3 regions of the Mesorhizobium sp. BHscii genome follow, and region 3 is predicted to be linked to each of the others. Evidence: riboswitches for the same ligand, from Rfam matches in the RefSeq annotation. Region 3 holds a riboswitch; each other region holds the start of a gene.
The links. A riboswitch is a leader RNA that binds a small molecule or an ion and turns the genes downstream of it on or off. The one in region 3 is predicted to bind cobalamin.
Positions count from the first base shown of each region.

Region 1: another riboswitch for cobalamin. It lies ahead of ACWTU7_RS18245 (CbtB domain-containing protein); the one in region 3 lies ahead of ACWTU7_RS09630 (aromatic ring-hydroxylating oxygenase subunit alpha).
Region 2: another riboswitch for cobalamin. It lies ahead of ACWTU7_RS13375 (DUF1636 family protein); the one in region 3 lies ahead of ACWTU7_RS09630 (aromatic ring-hydroxylating oxygenase subunit alpha).

Region 1 covers NZ_JBSPKW010000012.1:176,793-181,338, reverse strand. The annotation lists gene ACWTU7_RS18260 (MFS transporter) at 1-327, shown strand, start outside; gene ACWTU7_RS18255 (SRPBCC family protein) at 216-737, opposite strand; gene ACWTU7_RS18250 (hypothetical protein) at 779-1,066, opposite strand; cobalamin riboswitch at 1,297-1,499, shown strand; gene ACWTU7_RS18245 (CbtB domain-containing protein) at 1,537-1,716, shown strand; gene ACWTU7_RS18240 (CbtA family protein) at 1,732-2,508, shown strand; gene cobU (bifunctional adenosylcobinamide kinase/adenosylcobinamide-phosphate guanylyltransferase) at 2,501-3,022, shown strand; gene cobO (cob(I)yrinic acid a,c-diamide adenosyltransferase) at 3,024-3,641, shown strand; gene ACWTU7_RS18225 (hypothetical protein) at 3,668-3,880, shown strand; gene cbiB (adenosylcobinamide-phosphate synthase CbiB) at 4,010-4,546, opposite strand, start outside.
Region 2 covers NZ_JBSPKW010000008.1:20,514-25,059, reverse strand. The annotation lists gene cobN (cobaltochelatase subunit CobN) at 1-1,317, opposite strand, end outside; gene cobW (cobalamin biosynthesis protein CobW) at 1,336-2,373, opposite strand; gene ACWTU7_RS13375 (DUF1636 family protein) at 2,370-2,801, opposite strand; cobalamin riboswitch at 2,840-3,043, opposite strand; gene ACWTU7_RS13370 (DUF6348 family protein) at 3,039-3,803, opposite strand; gene ACWTU7_RS13365 (winged helix-turn-helix domain-containing protein) at 3,847-4,546, opposite strand, start outside.
Region 3 covers NZ_JBSPKW010000005.1:97,150-101,695, forward strand. The annotation lists gene ACWTU7_RS09625 (hybrid-cluster NAD(P)-dependent oxidoreductase) at 1-896, opposite strand, end outside; gene ACWTU7_RS09630 (aromatic ring-hydroxylating oxygenase subunit alpha) at 920-2,167, opposite strand; cobalamin riboswitch at 2,382-2,584, opposite strand; gene ACWTU7_RS09635 (DUF680 domain-containing protein) at 3,104-3,310, shown strand; gene ACWTU7_RS09640 (DUF680 domain-containing protein) at 3,401-3,625, shown strand; gene ACWTU7_RS09645 (DUF680 domain-containing protein) at 3,698-3,916, shown strand; gene ACWTU7_RS09650 (ABC transporter ATP-binding protein) at 4,013-4,546, opposite strand, start outside.

The DNA of each region.
Region 1 (4,546 bases), on a different contig from region 3:
GCCCTGTCGGCCATGCTGCTGGCGGCGGGCGCCGTCGGCGAATCCGTGCCGTTTCTTACCGGCGCCCTGCTGCTGTGCGGCGCGCTCTTCGCCATCGCTCTCGACGCGTTGGGCTCGACCGCCTTCATGCGCTCGGTGCGGTTCTATGAAAGGGCTGAGATGGCGGCAGTCTATCGCACCTATCTCGACTTTTCCGAGCTGACACCGCCGTTGGTCTATTCGGTGGTGCTGGCGTTTTTCGGGCTGGGCTCGGTGTTCGCCACGCTCGGCCTGCTGGCGGCGGGCTGCGGTTTTGTGACCTGGCGGTATCTGCCGAAGTCGCTTTGATCGTCAGAATTTGGTGAAAGCGTTGTATGCCGCTCGCGCACCCAGTTGTGGAAGCGATGCAATTCATATTCCTCGGGCATCAGCATGCCGGCCTTGTGGCGCATCGAGCGCAGGCCTTTCTGGTTGATCTCGCAGATATCAGCGTCCTCCTCCAGCACCTGCCTGCCGAAAGCGACGATGTTGTCGATATCAGCCGTTGGATCGGCGAGCGCTTCGGACGAAAAAAGCCATTCGGCGGTCAGTTCGGTCTGCTCCGAGCCGAGCGGCACCAGCCGCACGGTCCTGACATAGTCGACATGGCCGACGATGAACATCGACGGCAGGTTGGTGGCGTAGGTCTGCCCGGCGGAACGCTCGGCTGAAGTCAGGTCGGGAAAGACCGGCCGTGGACGCGCCCGTCTCGCAACCATGTCACGGCTCCGGCCCGCAGGCCACCGGAAACTCCGGCGCATCATTGTCGGCGTGACGGGTCCGTTCGGGGTCGTCGTCCCGACCCATCAGGCCGCGGCCATAGATCGACACCAGCCGCGACGATCTCCTCAGTGCCGACACAGAACGTCCTGAACGCCAGCGGCTGGGCAAGGTCGGCCTCTCGGCAGACGAGCAGCCAGCTACGATACCAGATGGCGTCGAGATCGCGCTGATAGGCCTCAATGTCCCAGTAGGCCGATGACGGCAGCGACGGTTCAAGTCGCGTCAAACCGTTATAGGGATCGTGCTCGCTCGGGCTGGGCTGCATGACCGGCTCCTGTGATACGCCAGCCGACACCCGGTCGCGAACACTGTCAATCGCGACGCCGGGCTGGCTGGCCTGTCGAGAGGCGCATTCGCGCTGGTGGCTGGCGGAATTTGGTTTGCCGGACGCGACGATTCTGCCTATAGTCGCAGCTGTCGTCGGTTCCGTTTGGAGCCGCGCATGATCCCGAAACCGGAATCGGTTCCGGAAAGGTCATGCGCAGAGTCTAAGTGTTAGAGCGTCCTTGTGCGTCCATTCGGACGCACGGCGCCCTAAAGGGAATGCGGTGAGGGCGAATTGTTGGCCCAATGCCGTGGCTGCCCCCGCAACTGTGTGCGGTTAGTCCTCTCCATATGCCACTGAAGAGTTTCTTCGGGAAGGTGGGGAAGGGCGTTGATCCGCGAGCCAGGAGACCTGCCGGCGACAGGAAAACTGACTTCTATGCCCTCGGGTGGAGGGCGAAAGGACAAGACATGAATACCGCTTCCGTCTCGCTCGGCACTTCCGTCTCCTCGCAGTCGCGCTTCGTGCAGCTGGCGCTTGCTGCATTTCTCGGCATTTTCGTGATGGGCTTTGTCGGCTTCTCGCATATCGATGCGGTCCACAATGCCGCTCACGACTATCGCCATTCGATGGCGTTCCCCTGCCACTGACGAGGGGCTGACATCATGACACTGTTTCGCAACGTCGTGTTCATCGCGGCGATCGCAGGGCTTGTGGCAGGCGTCGTTCTCGCCTGCATGCAGGCCTATGCCACGGTGCCGCTCATTCTGAAAGCGGAAGTCTACGAACAGGCCGGCGGTGGTCACACGCATGACCATGCCGCGGCGCCGGCTGCGAACGCCGGCGATACGAATGCTATGACCAGCGCGGCGCCAGCGCCGGCCGAAGCTGCCGCCCCGGAAGAGGAGGGCTGGACGCCGGCCGACGGCTTCGAGCGCTTCGCCTTCAATATCGTTGCCAATGTGGTCACCGGCATCGGCTTTGCGCTGATCTTGGTCGCCGCTTCGGAGTTCGCCGGCGGCATCGGCAATTGGCGTCAGGGCCTGTTCTGGGGCTTTGCCGGCTTTGCCGTATTCACGCTGGCTCCGAACCTTGGCCTGCCGCCCGAATTGCCAGCGATGCCGGCGGCCGATCTCACCCAGCGCCAGATCTGGTGGACGGCGACCGTGATGGCGACCGCGGCGGGTCTCGGCCTGCTTGCCTTCCGCAAGTCGTTGCCACTGGCGCTGATCGCCGGAGCGTTGATCGTGGCGCCGCATATCGTCGGCGCGCCGCAGCCCGACAGTTTCGAATCGCCGATCCCAGAAGGCCTGCATCACCAGTTCGTGGTGGCGGTGACGCTGACCAATTTGGTGTTCTGGCTGGTGCTCGGCGGCATCGTCGGCGTGGTGCGTGGCCGCTTGACCGGCACCGCGACCGGCCTGCGCGACAGCTTTGCCTGATCGCGTTACCGGGACGCTGACCCTGGTCATCGGCGGTGCACGCTCCGGCAAGAGCGCGCATGCCGAAAAATTGGCGACGGCCTGCCCGGCGCCGTGGGCCTATATCGCCACGGCGCAAGCCTATGACGACGAGATGCGCGAACGTATTGCGCTGCATCGGTCGCGGCGCGGCGAGGGCTGGACGACCATCGACGCGCCGCTCGATCTCGTCGGCGCGATCGAGGCGCTGCCTGACGGCCGGCCCGTCCTGATCGACTGCCTGACTTTGTGGCTGACCAACCATATGCTGGCCGAACATGACGTTGAGGCCGAATGCCGAGGGCTGGCGGATGTGCTGTCACGACCGCGCGGGCCGTGGTTCGTGGTTTCCAACGAGGTCGGCCAGGGCATCGTGCCGGACAATGCGTTGGCTCGCCGGTTTCGCGATGCCGCCGGCCGGCTCAACCAGCAAGTCGCGGCAGTGTCCGATACGGTGCTGCTGATGGTGGTGGGACTGCCGCTCAAGGTGAAGTGACATGGCTGATACTATCGATCCCAAGGACGAGGAGCGCCATCGCGCCAAGATGGCCAAGCGCAAAGCGGTGCAGGACGCCGAGGTCGCGGCAAAGACGGTCGAGAAGGGGCTGCTGATCGTCAACACCGGGCCCGGCAAGGGCAAGACCACTGCCGCCTTCGGGCTGGCGCTGAGGATGCTCGGCTACGGCAGGCGCGTCGGCGTCGTCCAGTTCATCAAGGGCAAATGGCACACCGGCGAGAAGGACGCCTTTGCCGCCTTCGGCGACCGGGTCGTCTGGCATACAATGGGCGAGGGCTTCACCTGGGAAACGCAGGATCTGAAGCGCGACATCGCCGCCGCCGAAGCGGCCTGGGCCAAGGCGCTCGAGCTGATGGCCGATCCATCGATCAGCCTTCTGGTGCTCGACGAGCTGAACATCGCGCTGCGCTACGATTATCTCGATCTCGACAAAGTGGTGGCGGCGCTGAAAGGGCGCCGCGAAAACCTGCATGTCGTCGCCACCGGCCGCAACGCCAGACCGGCGCTGGTCGATGCCGCCGATCTTGTCACCGAGATGTGCGTGACCAAGCATCACTTTTCCGCCGGCGTGAAGGCACAGCAAGGAATCGAGTTCTGATTACTTCTCAGCCGGAGAACTGTCTGTTGGAACAAGCGGTAATCGTCTATCTTCTTCTGAATGACGGGCAGTTTGGAACGTCGAAAGAACGCGCTTCCATTCTCGCGCTGGAAGATCGGCTAGAGCAAGTCGTCGGCAATGCTTCGGTCGGTGAGTTTGATGGCGATGAGTTTGGCGACGGCAAGTGCATCCTCTATATGTACGGGCCAGATGCTGAGCGACTCTTTGTTGTGATTTGAACCAGTATTGAAATCTTCTCCTGCAGCTGTCGGTGGCTATGCGATCAAAAGGTTTGGCAAGGCGGCTGATTCAAGCGCAAGGGAAGTCCGCGTTACTTGGTGACTTGAGTTCCCGACCCGTCCGATGGGTCACGCAGCGATGACGATCACCGACAGCAAGCCGAACAGCGCGATCAGCAAAAAGTCGGCGACCCGATAGAGTTTCAGCGCCCGCCTGATGTCGGCGCTCTCGGCATCGCGGTGGCCGCCTTCGCCCATGAACGCATCGTCGACCATGACGCCGTCATAGGAACGCGGGCCGGCGAGCGCCAGGCCGAGCGCGCCGGCCATCGCCGCCTCCGGCCAGCCGGCATTGGGCGAGCGGTGCTTTGTCGCGTCGCGCTGCACGGTGCGCCAGGCGGTGCCGGCATCGGCGCCTTTGACGAAGAAAGAGGCACCCACGATGAGCAGTGCGGTCAGCCGCGACGCCGGCAGGTTGATCAGATCGTCGAAGCGCGCTGCCGCCCTGCCGAAGGCCTCGTGGCGCGGGGTGCGGTGGCCGATCATCGAATCGGCCGTGTTGGCGGCCTTGTAGGCGACGCCGCCGGCCAGCCCGCCGACGCCGATCCAGATGACGGGCGCAACGACGCCGTCGGAAAAATTCTCGGCCAGGCTTTCGATCGCCGC
Region 2 (4,546 bases), on a different contig from region 3:
GTAGCCGGTGCGGCCGGGTGCGCTCGGATAGTCGGGGATCAGGATGGCGAGCTTGCGTTCCGCGCGCGGCGTGCGCTGCAGGCGGATGAAGGCTTGGACACGGTTCGCCACCTGCGCGACGCGGTCCGGCTCCGGCCGGTTGGCGAAGGCGCGGAAGGCCAGTGCCGGGTCGGTTTCGCTCTCGCCTTTGAAGGAAATGGCGCCGGCCAGAATGCGGCCGTCGAGCTCCGGCAATACGATATGCATGGCGAGGTCGGCGGGCGCCAGCCCGCGCTGATTGTTTTGCCAGATGTCACGACGAGTCGTCGCGACGATGACCTGGAAGACCGGCACGCCGGCGCGGTCGAACAGGGTTTCGACGCCGGGCTCGGCGCCGGAGGCGAAAGCCGTCGCGGTGATGATCGCGGCAGGGTTCAGCGCTGCGAGCGCGGTTTCGACGAAGGCGAGCGATGCTGGGTCCTTGAGGCTGGAGACGAAGATGGGGACGGGGGCCATTCCGCGCGCGCTCAGCGCCTCAAAAAGAGCGTCGATGGGCGCGACATCGGCGGCGAGCAGCATCGAGCGATAGAACAGGATGGGAATGACAGGCGCGGCGTATCCCTCCCCCTCGAGGGGAGGGTGGCCCGCAGGGCCGGGTGGGGTCGTTGCGGCAGTGCGCGACGTTTCTTTCTGTCGAAGCGCTTCAGGGTGTCGGCGCACTTCAGAGCGGACCCCACCCCCGGCCTGCGGCCGGACCCTCCCCTCAAGGGGGAGGGGGACGACACCGCGTCCCGGCTCATAATAGCCCGCCTTCGGCACGCTGACCGGCTCCGCGACCGCCATGTCCGATCCCGCCAGCCGGGCCAGCCTCTGCACCAGCGCCGTCATGTTGGCCGGGCCGCCCTCGCGAAAATAATTGAGCAGTCCGTCGAGCTCTTCGCGGGGCAGCGTCGAGCATTCGATCAGCCGCAGATCCTCGTCGTGGCTCTCGCCGGGCAGCAGCGCCAGTTTTATGCCGCGTGCGCGGGCGGTCGAGGCAAGCTGGTCGCAGCCATAGCGCCACCAGTCATAGCCGCCGAGAATGCGAACCAAAATAACCCTGGCGTGGCGGGCGACGCTGTCGATCCAGAGGTCGACGGACATGGGATGGCGCAGGTCGCGTAAAGCCGCAAGGCGCATCGACGGCAGGCGATCCGCATCTGTTTTCCACGCCGCCGCCAGCCCGGCCAGATCGCTGTCGGTGAAGGACAGCGCCACGACATCCGCAGGCGTCTGCCTGAGATCAACGGGCTCGGCGAGATCGTCGAGCGAGGCGGATGTTGTGGTGAGTATGTGCATCGCGGCTCGTGCCTGGGGTCAGCCGGCGAGGATACGCTCGATGGCCGGGCGGTTCAGCCCTTTCAGACCGATGACGACGAGACGCGAACGGCGGTCGTCCTCAGCGGTCCAGGCGCGGTCGTAATAGTGATTGACGCGCGGACCGACAGCCTGCAGCAACAGCCGCATCGGCTTGCCGCCGACGTCGACGAAACCCTTGACGCGCAGCACGTTCTCTTCCTCCGCCGCCGTGGCGACACGCAAAGCCAGCTCATCGGGATTGGCGATCGACGGAATGTTGATGACGAAGGAATCGAAGTCGTCATGCTCGTGGTCGAGTTCGTCGTCGTGGTGGGTCTTGCGGTTCTCGATGTCGTCCTCGACGGCAAGGCCGAGGCCGAGCAGCACAGACGGATCGACCTTACCTTGCGAGGTCGGCACGATCTTGACGGCGCGCGCGGTGTGCTCGCCGATGATGGCATTGGCGCGGGCCGAACCGGCGGCGTCCATCAAGTCGCTCTTCGACAATATGATCAGGTCGGCGCAAGCGAGTTGGTCCTCGAACACCTCCTCGACCGGGTCGTCGTGGTCGAGCGTCTCGTCCTGCGCGCGCTGCGCCTGCAGGGCGTCCATGTCGTTGGCGACGCGGCCTTCGGCCAGCGCCGGTCCGTCGACCACGGCGACGACGCCGTCCACGGTCACCCGGCTCTTCACCGACGGCCACTGGAAGGCCTGGACCAGCGGCTTGGGCAGAGCCAGCCCAGAGGTTTCGATCAGGATATGGTCGACCTTCGGCGTCAGCGACAGGATCTGGTCGAGCGCCGGGACAAAGTCGTCGGCGACGGTGCAGCAGATGCAGCCATTGGCCAGCTCGACGATATTCTCCTCGGGGCAGGTGTCGATGCCGCATCCCTTGAGGATCTCGCCGTCGATGCCGATGTCGCCGAACTCGTTGACGATGATGGCCAGCCGCTTGCCCCCGGCGTTTTCGAGCAGATGGCGGATCAGCGTCGTCTTGCCGGCGCCGAGGAAGCCGGTGACGACGGTGCAGGGCACGCGGGAAACGGAAGCGGTCATGTCAGGTCCTTCAAAAGGTCGAGGGGAGGGATGCGGGCGACGAGGCCGCGCTTCAGACTATCGGGGCGGCCGCGCCATGGAATGAGACCGTCCGTCGAGGTGGCGAAGAGCTTTGCGCCAGTGACGAGATCGGCGCCGCTGGTCGCGGTCAGGTCGCCGAAGACATAGCTCCAGCAGCCGTCGCGCAGGATCGCGGCGCTCAGCCGGCGCTTGCAGTTGCCGAGGCATTCGACGCTGCGGATACGGACATTTTCGCCGGAAGCGGCTCGGCGCGTGTCTTCGGCCAACAATTCGCCGGCGCGGGGATGGGCGTCGGAGCCGGTCTCGTCACGGCAGGAGGCGCAGACAATCACCGTGATGCCGGCCAGGGGATCACTATCGGGCAATACGTCCGCTGTCTCAGCCGAAAAACTGCTGTCGCGTTCCAAATCAGGCTCCTTGCCCGGAAAACCCGCCAGGCGATCGGATTCTTATGTCCTAGACGGCAGGTCTCCTGGCTCGCGGGTCATCGCCTTGGTGCCGCCTTCCCGGGACCGTCCCAGTGGTTTTCGGCCTTGGCTCGTCGCTTACAGTTGCGGGGACAGCCGCGGATTTGAAATCGGAATTTCGCACCGCATTCCCTCTTGGCTCCTCCCTTTGCCGAGAGGAGACCGTCTGGATTGGATTTAGGCCTGTGGGTATGGGCCTGTCAACGCGTGACTGCTATGCTCGTCTTCCAACTGTTCTCCCGCCCCGCCCTCCGGCAGTGCCAGGATAACTTGCCGGATTGCTTGGTAGCCATCGCCGTAGTCCCAATCCTGACGGACAGCCAGATTTTCGCCTTCTGGCCAAACCTCGTTGTCCAGAAGAACCTCAGCGCTAATAAGCGTTCCATTCAAGCCTGCCAGAAAGGTCCGCACAAAATGACTGCCGGGGGGCACGGAAGCCGTGAACAGCTTTTCCAACTGGGCATAGAATGCCGGGTACCCCCGGGTCAGTGAGCACAGCTCCGTAGTAGCTTGGGAGATGACCGGTCCGCCATAGATTTTCCAACTGACATTGTTTCGCCAGAACTTCCAACTGGCACGGTTTCGCCGCCAAATTTCGACTTCGGCCTGCATGTTGTCGCAGACATGATCAGCTAGTCCCTCGATGACCACATGGAATACGCCACCGAGAAATTTTGCAAACGCCTGATTCAATGCTTGTTCGCGCGTGTCGCCGAAGCCTGCAAAGGATTCAATGACCGGCTGAGTATTAAGCAACGCCGAGAAAACGTAGATTTCCAGGACCAGCCGATGGTCAGGGCCTTGATGGTCCTTGTCGAATACCTCCGCCTCGAAGCGAAGGTGCTTTGACTGGATCGTGACATCCTGCTGCCCGCGTATCGCGTTCATTCCATGCGCAATCAGCGCATCGTAGATCAAGTCGAGAACTTTGTGCGATGGCATTGCACGACCTACGGAGCTTCCCAAGTGTCTATGGCAGACGCCGTCAAGATTGGCCATCTGTCAAACTGGCCAGTGCGGGGCCCAAATCGCCGGCCGGAGTCACGTCGATGCGCTCCAATCCCAGCCAACCCTGCATCAGCTTCAACTCCTCGAAGAGTTCGGCGGCGGTTTTCGGCGGGGCGCCGGGCTCGGCATAGGCGGCATGGACGCGCAGCACGCCGGCGGGGCGGTCGGCCTTGAGGTCGATGCGCGCCACGATCCTTTCGCCGAGCAGGAACGGCAGCACATAATAGCCGTACTGGCGCTTTTCGACGGGGGTGTAGATCTCGATGCGATAGCGGAAGTCGAACAGTCTTTCCGTGCGCGACCGCTCGAAGACGACCGGATCGAACGGAGCGAGCAGCGCGCGTGCCTCGATCTTGCGCGGAAAACGGGCGTCCTTGTAAAGATAGGCAGGCTTGTCCCAGCCTTCGACGCGTACGGGCAAAAGATCGCCGGCGTCGACCAGTTCCTCAATCCGGCCCTTGATGTCGGCTGGAGAGAGGCGGAAATAATCGCGCAGGTCGCCCGCCGTCGCGACCCCGTGGGCGCGGGCGGAAATGCGCAGCAATTCGCGGTGCGCATCCTCAGGGGAGGGCACTGGCAGGGCAAGTATCGCAGGCGGCAGCACTCGCTCCGGCAGATCGTAGCGCCGCTCGAAGCCACGACGCGACGCCGTGGTAATGCGGCCAGCCCAGAACAGC
Region 3 (4,546 bases):
GAAAGCGAAAAGCGGATCGGCGTTGCGGCCTCGGCAGGTGTCTCGACCCCGCCCTCTGCCGGCCCACCCTTTGCCGGCCCACCCTTTGCCGGTGATGTGAACGGGGCCAGTATTTCCTCCACCACTGGGGCCGCAAAGCTCTCCTGATGATAGTTGGCCATGTCGAATCCCGCCGCCTCAAGCATCTGCCGCACGGCGCGCATGAACGGGTCGGGACCACAGCAGAAAATTTCGCGCTCGCGAAAATCGGGCGCCAGCAGCGGCAGCCGTATCGCGTCGATCCGGCCCATATGGCCGAACCAGCCCTCGCGGCTGGAGCGCTCCTCGATCATGAATCCAAGCGTTAGGCCCGGCATGCGGCTGCCGAGCAGTTCGAGCTCCTTGCGGAAGATGATCTCCTCGGGCTTTCGTGCGCAGTTAACGAAGCCGACATCTGTCCATGGCGCGCAGTCGTTCAGCCAGCGCAGCATTGACATCATCGGCGTCACGCCAGAGCCGGCCGAAATGAACAGATACTTGGCCGCGGGGTGGCTGTGCAGCGAAAAGTCGCCGGTCGGCCCATAGGCTTTCACGTGAACGCCGGGTTTGAGATTGTCGAACATCCAGCGTGTGCCGAGGCTGCCGGCCTGCGCTTTCACCGTCACCGCGATCGAGAACGGCCGCGACGGCGAGGACGACAGCGTATAGGTCCGCATCAGCGGGCCGTCAGTGGTCGGCAGTTCCAGTGTCACGAACTGCCCCGGTCTGTAGCGGAACCAGGTCTGGTTGTCGGAGCGGAAGGTGAAAGTCTTCACGTCAGGCGCCTCGTCGCTGACACCGATCACTTCCAGCACCTGAAGCCTGTCGTTCCAGGGCGCCATCTCGTCGAGATGGCGGTAGAGCCCGAGATCCGTCATCGCATTCATACCCTTGATCTTTCTCAGGCGACGCTGCGCAACGCCGGCCGGCCGTCCTCGGCAAGGCGCGGCCCGATGAAGGAGGCGTACCATTCGACGAACTGGATGACGCCGCCCTCATGCAGTTCAGAATAGGGGCCGGGCTCATAGGCCGGCGACAGGATGCCGAAGGCGTTTTCCTCGACGATGCGGCGGTCCTGATCGTTGGTCTCGGTCCAGACATGGGTGAGTTCGGCGAGATCGTAATCGACGCCTTCGACCGCGTCCTTGTGGACGAGCCATTTGGTTGTGACGGCCGTTTCCGTGGCGCTGATCGGCAGCACGCGGAAGGTGACGGCATGGTCGCCGAGGACGTGGTTCCAGGTCGTCGGATAGTGATAGAGCAGCAGCGAGCCGATGCGCTCGGTCGAAACGCTGTCGGAAAGGTTCTTCTTCACCGCGCGTCTTCCCGTCATCGTGTAGCTGACGGCATCGCGCAAGAGCGGCGCGCGGGTGGCACGATACTGCCCGGCCGGATCGATGCGGAACTTGCTCGGCAAGCCCGCCGCCTCGCATTTCGCCCAGTGCACGAGCATCTCCGGATCGCTATCGGCGCCCTGCACGCCAGTCACGGTCGGCGCTTCCGGGAATGTCTTGCACAGTTCCGGATGGTTGCCGGCGCAATGGTAGCACTCGCGGTTGTTTTCCCAGACGAGCTTCCAGTTGCCCTTCTCGACGATGGTCGATTCGAAGGCGATTTTTGCCTCGCGCAACCGGTGCGGCAGGAGGTAAGGCTCGATCATGGCGCGCATCGGCGCGAAATCGGCGGGCTCCTTGGCCAGGCAGATGAAGATGTAGCCGCCAACGCTTTCGCAAGCCACCGGCTTCAGGCTGAACTGGCTCTTGTCGAAGCCGTCCGCCATCTGCCTTGCGAACAAAAGCCGGCCATCCAGCTCGTAGGTCCACTGGTGATAGGGGCAGACGAGCTTCGCCGCCGTGCCTTTGTCGGCGTTGCAGACGCGGCTGCCGCGATGCCGGCAGGAATTGTGGAAGGCATTGATCCTGCCTTGCTGGTCGCGGACCAGCACGACCGGATAGTCGCCTATCTGGGCAGTGATGTAGCTGCCCGGCTTCGGCAACTCGCAATCGTGGCCGATGAACAGCCAGTCGCGATACCAGATCAGCTCCATGTCGAGCTTGAAGAAATCGGCATCGGTATAGAAGGGCTGCTCGAGCGAATAGCCTGCCCTGCGGCCGTGCAAGAGCCTCAGCATGTCGTTGCGCGCATCCATGTCCTGTCCTTATAGCCGTCGCATCGGCCCGAAATCGGAATCGATTTCGGAAAGCACGATGCGCAATTCAAAGTCTTGGAGCGTGTTTTGTGCGTCCAAATGGACGCACGTCGCTCCAAAGACTGAACTGGTGGTGATGGAGGAAGGATCGCTCGCAGGCCGGCGACAGGCCAGACATGCATCATCCACCTCTTGACCGCCCACCGCGATCAGTCGTGTCTAGAAATCTCGGGCTGGTTTCCGGGCTCTGGAGTGTCCTTGCGGACTCATCGCGACACCTTCCCAGGCTTGTGGCCCAGTGGTCTCCCGTTGCGACTTGAACTCCACCACCGTTGCGGGGGCAGCGCCGGGTTCTGACCGGCTTCCCAATTCTCCGCTTCGTCGTCACCAAGCGGCACCTGAGTTGGCGTGATCTAATCATGACGGCTGGCCGACTGTCGGCATGAAAGCGACATCGTATCCATGCGGCGCGACACGGCGGCGAAACCCTGTGGGCCGGGATTTGAGGGGGATGAATTTGCACCTGGCTGCGAGCGCTGCCGGTTCTGAAAGCACGCCGGATTTAACCATTGCAGGGCGCCTAAATGGTTAACGATTCGACAACAACTCAGCACCGGCTTTTTAAGCCGCTTCTAAAATCGAACCGAACGGTTCGTTCTGTTGACAATGCGTGCATGACGCTGTGAACGCAGGTCCGGCAATTCGTCAAATGGTCGAATGGCGCCTTTGGCATAAACCTCTGAAACAAAACATAAAATAACACTATTGGAAGCATCTGGTACAATTTCAAGGTGTAGATTCTTGGTCCACACGGAACAACTTAGTGATTGGAATCCGCCGAATGGCCTTCCCACATCGGGGCTGTCCGAACGACGCGAATTCCTCCCAAGACACGCCGCTAGACGGACGGAAAATTAAGATACTGGAGTACCAAAAATGAAAAAGATTGCTCTTACTGCCGTCGCCGTTCTGGCCATCACCGGCAGCGCCTTTGCTGGCAGCGACCATTATGGGTCCAACGGCGCCAACCAGCCGGCCGCTGCGGTCGACAACAGCTCGTACACGGCTTCCATTCAGAAGCCGCCTCACGCTGAAAAGCCCGTTGTCCAGGGCGCTGACCGCAACCTTTTCGGCAACAATTAACAGCTGATCCCAAACAGCAGAGCGGCGTTGTCTCTCATAAAGACCGTGGCCGCCGCGCTGAGGGGATACGACACTTCAGGAGTACTAGAAATGAAGAAGATCATTCTTGCCGCCGCCGCCATTCTGGCCGTCTCCGGCAGCGCTTTTGCCGGCAGCGACAATTTTGGATCGAACGGCGCCAACCAGCCGGCCGCTGCGGTCGACAACAGCTCGTACACGGCTTCGATTCAGAATTCGGCTTCGGCGCAGAAGCCGGTTCCGGCTGACGAGAAGCCCGTCCACGGCAGCGACCGTAACCTCTTCGGCAACAACTAGTGTCGATCCCAACAGCAGCGGCGGCATTTGCCCGCCGCGCTGGTGGAACACGAAAAATCCAGGAGTACTGAAATGACGAAGATTGTTCTTGCGACCGCCGCCGTTCTGGCCGTCGCCGGCAGCGCATTTGCCGGTAGCGACAATTATGGATCGAACGGCGCCAACCAACCGGCCGTTGCGGTCGACAGCTCGTACACGGCTTCGACCCAGAATTCGGCCCCGGCGCAGAATCCGGTTCCGGCTGACGAGAAGCCTGTCCACGGCAGCGACCGCAACCTGTTCGGCCGCTAACAGCGACCTGAACGCACAAGAGCGGCGGGCTTTGCCCGCCGATCTTGTTTTTTGCCTTCGCCAAACTGCCTGCATCCAGCAGTTAGGCCGCCAGCCTCAGGCTGCCCTTGCTTCCGCTTTGTGGAGTGTAAAGGAATGTCCGTCGGCATCGAAAATATGCAGGTCGCCGGCATCGGCATTCAACCGCAGCGCAGCACCCCGCTTGACCTCGACATTGCCGGGCAGCTTGGTCACCAGCGGAAGTTCGGAGCGGCCGATGTCGACATAGACGAGCTGAACCTCGCCGAGCTGCTCGACATAGTCCACCGTTCCCTCGAAAAGATAATCCGTCCCGGTTGCGATCATCAGATCCTCCGGCCGCACGCCGAAGCTCACCGAAGCGCCCTTCACTGACGCTGGCGTGGCGATCGGCACCGTCGCCTTGCGCCCGCCGACATGACTGACGACGGTCGGGTCGCCTGATTTGTCGATCGTCGCCGGCAGGATGTTCATTGCCGGCGAGCCGATGAACTGAGCAACGAACAGATTGCCGGGTTTCTTGTAGAGATCCATCGGCGTGCCGACCTGCTCGATATGGCCCTCCTTGAGCACCACGATGCGGTCCGCCAGCGTCATCGCCTCCACCTGGTC